2 regions of the Streptomyces sp. NPDC005374 genome follow, and region 2 is predicted to be linked to the other one. Evidence: riboswitches for the same ligand, from Rfam matches in the RefSeq annotation. Region 2 holds a riboswitch; the other holds the start of a gene.

Region 1 (3,815 bases), on a different contig from region 2:
CGGAGTGGGGGCTGCCACCGGCCACGGACATCGCGGAGACCGTCCGGCTCATCGTCTCCGAACTCGCCACCAACGCCGTACAGCACACCTTCGGACAGTCACCCACCTTCACGGTGGACATCGAGCTGGACCGTGACGAACAACTGCGCATCGGGGTCACCGACAGCCATCCCCGCTTCCCCAAGCGCCTCCCGGCCGCGGTCCAGCAGGACAACGGGCGGGGAATGGTGATCATCCGCTGGCTCGCGGCCGAGTACGGCGGCAAGCTGAGAGTCAGGCCCACCCGGGAAGGCGGCAAGACCGTTTCGATCGAACTCCCGTGGTCGGTACCGGCACAGCCGGTCACCGCCGCGGGGCAGCAGGAGCCGTGACCCACTCCGTAGGCCGGGAACGCGGAGACAGGACGCCCCCTTCAGCGGCCGAGCCCGGGCCGTCCCGGGGTCACCGCAGACGCGCCGACGGTTCTCGGGGAGCAACTCCCGGACGAGCCGTGGCGCGCGGCCTGAGCGGCTCGCGGTGCGGCCGCCGAGGCGCCGCGTGGGGTTCCTGCGTGACGTGCTCCTCGGCGCGGCCCGCCCGCCACACCAGTCGGGGGAGCAGCCACCACAGGCCCAGGCACACCAGCAGGGTCGCCGTACCCGCGGCCACTCCGCCGGTCCGGCCGGTCGTCACGTCCACGACGAGCAGGACGGATCCGGTGAACGCGAGCACCAGAACGCCCATGCCGACCGTGGCGAGCCGGGAGGAGACCTGCACGATGCGGGCCTTGGCGCCCCGCTGGAAGAGCGAGCGGTGCAGGGCCGCCGGTGCGGTGAACAGCGCCGCCGCGACGACCGCGAGGAGCAGCGTGGTGACGTAGGTGGCGCGCTGGAAGGAGTCCAGCGAAGGGAAGCGCTGGGTGAAGGCCAGGGTCAGCAGGAAGGCGAAGAGGATCTGCACCCCGGTCTGGGTGACGCGCAGTTCCTGGAGCAGCTCGCCGAAGTTGCGGTCGGCGCGCTCCAGCGGGGTCTCGTTGCGGGCGGTGCACGGGCGGTGGTCGGCCATGACGGTACGGGTAACCATCCGGGCCCGTGTCACGCGTCCCGGGAGACCCGAGGGGGTGACGTCCGGTCAGGGCGCCGTCACCCCCTCGGGGGTGCTACTTGACCCGGCCGTACCAGACGCTCTTCGTCCAGATCTTCTGCAGTCGCACCACGTCCCCGGTCTTGGGGGCGTGCCAGATCTTCCCCTTCCCGGCGTAGAGACCGACGTGGTAGACGTTCGAACCCGAGTGGAAGAACACGAGGTCACCGGCCTTGCGGCTGCCCGCGGAGATGTGCCGGGTCTTGTTGTACTGCTGGGCCGCCGTGCGCGGGAGCTTCTTGCCCGCCTTCTTGAACGAGTACAGCGTGAGCCCTGAGCAGTCGAAGCGGGACGGCCCCGTGGCGCCGTACCTGTACGGCGAGCCCTTCTTGGAGGCCGCGACCTTGAGTGCCTTCGTCGCCGGCGTGGCGGCCGCGGCGTCGGCGGCGACGCCCGGGATCACGACAGAGCCGCCCACAGCGGCAAGTGTCAGTGCCGAAGCCGTACCGGCTCGGACCATCAGCGACGGAACACGATTGAGCGCAGACATGCGCAACCCTTCGTCAGCCGCCTGTGAAGGATGACCTGTCGGATTCGGGCTGACAAAGTTGCCCGGCCGCTGACGCGGCTTCACCCCAAGGGCTGCTCGGCCCGGTCATGGCGTGACCGTCCCGGCGACCCGTCGTGCCTGGGTCCTCCACTCCTGCCGATGCACCTCTGTCGACCGGTCATCCGGGCGGCGGCAGGACTCGGCGTCCGCCCGGATCGCCCCGCCACTGCGGCGGGGGCTTGTCGTCAGACAGGGATCTTGACGCAAAGAAGTCCGAAAAACCCAACGGAACCGGGGATTTGTGTCGTTACTCACCACTCACTCGTTCGGGTGGACACCCGAACGACGGAAGGGGTGTCGAGGGCTCCGCGGGCCCCCGGACCAGCACAGAGAGTCCTCATTGTGCTCACACACCACGCGTGTTGCGCGGCCTTGACGGTCGTGAAAGAGGAGCCGCCTCTCGTCCAACAGGGGGTACGTCTTCTGGTCCGTTTCAACCGTGCTCCGGACGCTCCGTCAGACCGGCGGGGCGCCCGGGGCGCTGCGGATGCGTCAGTTGTCGGGGTCGGGCGGCACGACGACCCGGGCCGAGCGCCGCTCGCCGTCCAGGACCCGCAGGGCCCGCGCCAGCGTCGCGGCGTGCATCTCGCGCTCGCCCCGGCGGTGCATCAGCGCGAGCGCGTCACGCAGCTCTGCCGCCCTGCTCACCAGCGCCTGCGCCGCCCGCAGTCCGCCGTAGGTGTCCTCGTGCCGGGCGGGGTTGATCCGGCCCAGCAGATCGACCACGTCGAGATAACGGTCGATCAGCTCGCCCTCGGCGCGCGTGAGCGCGGGCAGCGGTGGAAGATCCGGCAGCATCCGCGGCTCACCTCGCGCCCGGCGTGGTGCGGGATGTCTTGCGGCTCGGGACGATCGCGTCCGCGAGGCCGTAGTCCAGCGCGCCCCGCGCGTCCAGGATCTTGTCCCGCTCGATGTCCGCGCTCACCTGCTCGGCGCTGCGCCCGGTGTGCCGGACCAGCATCTCCTCCAGGCGGGCCCGCGCACGGAGCAGTTCGTCGGCCTGGATCGCCAGATCGCTTGCCTGCCCCTGCACCGGTTCGTTCAGCGCCGGCTGGTGGATCACGACCCGCGCGCCCGGCAGCACGGAGCGCTTGCCCGGGGTGCCCGCCGCCAGCAGCACCGCCGCGGAGGAGCCGGCCTGCCCGAGGCACGTCGTCTCCACGTCACAACTGACGAACTGCATCGTGTCGTAGATCGCCGACATCGCGCTGAACGAGCCGCCGGGGGAGTTGATGTACAGCGAGATGTCCCGGTCCGGGTCCTGGTACTCGAGGTACATGAACTGCGCCATCAGATCGTTCGCCGAGGTGTCGTCGATCCGCGTCCCGAGGAAGACGATCCGCTCCTCCAGCAGCTTCGAGTACGGATCCATCGTCCTGTGCCCGGAGCTCGTGCGCTCGTGGAACTCGGGCAGGACGTAACGGGCGGTCGGTCGGGTCATGGAGTACCCCTCACTCATGGCTGAGCCGTCTGTAGAAAATGTACAGGACGTACGTGACGTTATGATGGGGGCGGATTCTAGTGATCAAGTTAAATGCCCAGGGCAGAGGCGCTTTTTTGCTCCTTCGGGGGATCGGGTCTCACATTCCTGTCACTGTTTACCGGGGGGTGCCGTCGCCCTCACCTCCGGGACCTCCCCGGCCGGCCCAGATCTGCGAGACTGTCGCGGCTCGCCGCGGTATGAGCGTCCGTCAACGGGCGCGGGCGGCTCGGCTCTTCACTGTGCTCGTCCCGCCACGACGGCATCGTCGAGCCCGGCGGCGGACACAGCCAGGGCCTCGACCAGCTCTCCTTCAGCACACCGCGCGGCTTCCTCCCGCAGACCATCCACCCCCATGCCGGTGACGGCGCCGGACTACCAGCGGATTCTTCGTCTGCTGGTGGTACACCGTCTGTGTGTTCTGGCCAGCGCCGGTGCGGGATGCGGAGCTTGGGCGGCGGACGCCGGCCCGTCTATGGTCCGTCTCTTGGTTCACGGCGAGGGTGGAGACGTGTCAGCTCGTGCCGTGCCCGACATGGCCGCCGCCTCATCCGCTGACTTGACCCGTGATTCGCGACATCCCGCGGTGCCTGGCATTGGAGTGCGTCTCGGATTGAACCCGGCGTATAGCCCTGCTCGTCTGCCACTCTTGGTTTTCGCAGG
Region 2 (3,815 bases):
TCAACCGGCACGCGCGCAGCCTGAGTACGGGCCGGTCGGACTCGGTGGCGTTCCTGCTGACGGAACCGCAGGAGAAGTTCTTCGAGGACCCCAACTTCAACGTCCTGCTGCGTGGTTGCACCGAACGGCTCGCCCAGTTCGACATCCCGCTGCTGCTGATGCTGGCCGAGAGCGACGACGACAGACGCCGGCTGACCCGGTACATCACCTCGGGCCACGTCGACGGCGTGCTGCTGCTCTCCAACCACAGCGGTGACCCGGTCGCCGCCGAACTGCACGAGGCCGGGATCCCGTTGGTGGTCTGCGGCAAGCCGATAGGGCTCGGTTCCAAGGTGAGTTACGTGGCCGCCGCCGACCGCGACGGCGCGCAGGAGATGGTCCGCCATCTGCTCGAGGGCGGCCGGCGCCGCGTCGGCATGGTCACCGGGCCCCTGGACATGCCGGGCGGCCCCGACCGGCTGGCCGGCTACCGGGACGTGCTCGCCGAGGCGGGCCTGCCCTACGACCCGGCGCTCGTGGTCGAGGGCGACTTCCGGCGCAGCGGCGGCGAGCGGGCGGCCCGGCGGCTGCTCGCCCAAGCACCCGACATGGACGCCGTGTTCGTCGCCTCCGACCTCATGGCGCTGGGTGTCGTGGGCGTCCTCCAGCAGTCCGGGCGCTCGGTCCCCGGTGACATCGCTGTCGGCGGCTTCGACGACTCCCCGGCCGCCACCGCCATCGCCCCCGCCCTGACCACCATGCGCCAGCCCTTCGACCGCATCAGCGCCGAGATGGTCCGCATGCTCCTCGCCCAGATCGCCGGCGAGGACACGGCCGGGGTGATCCTCCCGACGGAACTGGTGATCCGGGACTCGGCGTGACCGGAACCGGAACACACGTCAACGGATGTGAAAGCAGCAGCCGTCCGGTTCGCGTCGAGTCGATGGGCCCAACCATCCGTATTCTCTGATCATGGCCGCCTCCCCCGCATATTCACTCATCGCCACGGACCTGGACGGCACGCTGCTGCGTGCCGACGACACCCTCTCGGACCGGTCGTTGGCCGCGCTCGCGCGAGTGGCGGCGGGTGGGGCCCGGCATCTCGTCGTGACGGGTCGGCCGGCGCCCAGAGTGCGGCCCCTCCTCGACGACCTGGGCAGCACGGGGCTCGCGGTGTGCGGGCAGGGCGCGCAGGTGTACGACGCCGGCGCGGACCGTCTGCTGTGGTCGGTGAACCTGGACCGGGAGCTGGCCGAGACCGCGCTCGGGAAGATCGAGGCCGAGGTGGGGCAGGTGTACGCGGCCGTGGACCAGGACGGCGTGGACGGGCTGACGCTCATCGAGCCGGGGTATCTGATGCCCCACCCGACGCTGCCCGCCGTGCGGGTCGACCGGCGCGACGACCTGTGGTGCGAGCCGATCAGCAAGGTGCTGCTGCGGCACCCCTATCTGTCCGACGACGAGTTGGCGGGGACGGCGCGCTCGGTGGTGGGCTCACTGGCCACGGTCACCATGTCGGGGCCCGGAACCGTCGAACTCCAGCCATGCGGCATCACCAAGGCGACGGGCCTCGCGCTGGCCGCCGAACACCTGGGTCTCGGGCCGGAGGTGACGATCGCCTTCGGGGACATGCCCAACGACATCCCCATGTTCGACTGGGCGGCCCACGGGGTCGCGATGGCCAACGCCCACCCCGAACTCAGGGCCGTGGCCGACGAGGTGACCCTGTCGAACGAGGACGACGGCATCGCCGTCGTCCTCGAAAGACTGTTCCCTGAGGCGTAGTTCCTAGTACGCGCCCCAGACGTTGTCGATCGACCCGTACCGCTGGGCCGCGTAGTTGCAGGCCGCGGTGATGTTCGCGACCGGGTCGTACGGGTCCCACAGCGTGTTGGACACGTGGTAGGCGTTGAACGTCGGGTCGATCACCTGGAGCAGGCCCTTGGACGGGGTGCCGGCGGCCGCGTTGGAGTCCCAGTTGTTGATGGCCCACGGGTTGCCGGAGGACTCGCGGATGACGTTGCGGTAGATGCCGTTGTAGGAGCCGGGTATCCCGTGCTCCGCCATGACGGCGAGGGAGGCCCGGATCCAGCCGTCGAGGGTGTTGGAGTACCCGAGCGTGGTCGCGGTCTGCACGGTCGGGGTGGCCGCGGACGCGCTGGTCGCGCCGAGGAGGGGGAGCGCCAGTACGGCGGCTCCGGTGCCGAGGACGGCGAGCTTGCGGGCCAAACGGCTCTTGCGGGGGGTGCGGTGCTGAGCGGCAGCGGGCATGGCGAAGTTCCTCTCCGTCGCCTGCGAGGTGAGCTGTCGGGTTCGGGCGGGAGTTGCCCGGCCATGCCCGCAAAAGGCATGACTTCACCCCGAGCCGTACCGGTATGCCCGAAGACATCCCGATCCGGCGACTTACCTGGTTCCCCCGCTCCTGCCGTGGTTTCTCGGTGGGTGTATGGGCGGTGGCAGGATTCGGCGTCCGCCCGACAGGCCGGGAACGTATGCGAGAGCACATGTCCGGAACAAGTGGCGAATTCACATGCCATGCCTATTGACCTTGGTAAGGGCGATTTAGGGCACTTGATCCTTTGCGACAGCAAGCCTCAACTGACGCACAGGGAAAGGCGGATCGGTGCATTCCGGATGCGTGCGGATCCGTGGGGTCGGGTGAGCCAAGTCACGCGTGATCGCAAGAGGGGTAAAACGGTCAAGAGTGCCCAACTCGTGGTCAACCGCCCGTCCGTGGGTTCCGCTTCTCCCGCGTCCGGTGCGACGCTTCATGGCCGGCCTCGCGGGAAGGCCGCACGTTCACGCGTGGGTGGAGTCGCGCAGGGCACGTGTGAAACGAGAAGGGCTTCCCGGGCGGGTCCGGGACAGGTTCGAGGCAGGTCCGGGTCGTGCCCGGGTGAGTCGGGGCCGACCCGGGTCCGGACATCAGTGACTACTTACCTACAAGTCGATGGATATCCGTTCTTTTCACGTGATCAAAAACATACCGACCGTGATCCGATACCGCCCGGCATGGACGGGGCGGGCGCTATCGGTGATCCAAAGGTGACCGGATACGCTGACTCGAGTGATGGCAGCGACCTATCGACATTCCGTGTAACCGCCAGTAGACACCAGCAGACAGGAGACCCCTCGTGACCGTCGTCGGGCCGTTCGGGCTGAGCGTGCGGGACCAGGCTCTGGAAGCCGATGTCCAGGCCGGATTGGCGGCTGTCGAGGAGGGACTGCTCGAGGCCACCAAGAGCGAGGTTCCCTTCATCACGGAGGCCGCCCAGCATCTGGTGCGGGCGGGCGGCAAGCGCTTCCGGCCGCTGCTGGTGATGCTCGCCGCCCAGTTCGGGGACCGCCATGCGCCGGGCGTCGTGCCGTCGGCCGTCGTGGTGGAACTGACCCACCTCGCGACGCTGTACCACGACGACGTCATGGACGAGGCCGCCGTGCGCCGCGGCGTCGACAGCGCCAACACCCGCTGGGGCAACTCGGTGGCCGTGCTGACCGGCGACTTCCTCTTCGCCCGCGCCTCGCACATCCTGGCCGACCTCGGCCCCGAGGCGGTCCGGGTGCAGGCCGAGGCGTTCGAGCGCCTGGTCACCGGGCAGATCCTGGAGACGGCCGGCCCGATGGACGGCCGGGACCCGGTCGAGCACTACCTCGACGTGCTCGGCGGCAAGACCGGCTCGCTGGTGGCGGTGGCGTGCCGCTTCGGGGCGATGATGTCGGGCGCCGACGAGACGGTCGTGGACGTCCTGACCCAGTACGGCGAGCGCCTCGGCGTCGCCTTCCAGCTCGCGGACGACGTCCTGGACATCGCCTCCGACTCCCACGAGTCCGGCAAG

Evidence for each region. Region 2 has a riboswitch for cyclic di-AMP ahead of ACFYRX_RS04440 (transglycosylase SLT domain-containing protein). Riboswitches for the same ligand answer to the same signal wherever they lie in the genome.
Region 1: it holds a riboswitch for cyclic di-AMP, as region 2 does, so the genes downstream of both, ACFYRX_RS25820 (C40 family peptidase) here and ACFYRX_RS04440 (transglycosylase SLT domain-containing protein) in region 2, are expected to answer to the same signal.

What each region holds. Positions count from the first base shown of each region.
Region 1 covers NZ_JBIAKA010000010.1:147,568-151,382, forward strand. The annotation lists gene ACFYRX_RS25810 (ATP-binding protein) at 1-371, shown strand, start outside; gene ACFYRX_RS25815 (DUF6328 family protein) at 442-1,044, opposite strand; gene ACFYRX_RS25820 (C40 family peptidase) at 1,139-1,612, opposite strand; cyclic di-AMP (ydaO/yuaA leader) riboswitch at 1,616-1,827, opposite strand; gene ACFYRX_RS25825 (hypothetical protein) at 2,165-2,470, opposite strand; gene ACFYRX_RS25830 (ATP-dependent Clp protease proteolytic subunit) at 2,478-3,113, opposite strand.
Region 2 covers NZ_JBIAKA010000001.1:944,935-948,749, reverse strand. The annotation lists gene ACFYRX_RS04450 (LacI family DNA-binding transcriptional regulator) at 1-860, shown strand, start outside; gene ACFYRX_RS04445 (HAD family hydrolase) at 952-1,764, shown strand; gene ACFYRX_RS04440 (transglycosylase SLT domain-containing protein) at 1,768-2,250, opposite strand; cyclic di-AMP (ydaO/yuaA leader) riboswitch at 2,256-2,458, opposite strand; gene ACFYRX_RS04435 (polyprenyl synthetase family protein) at 3,114-3,815, shown strand, end outside.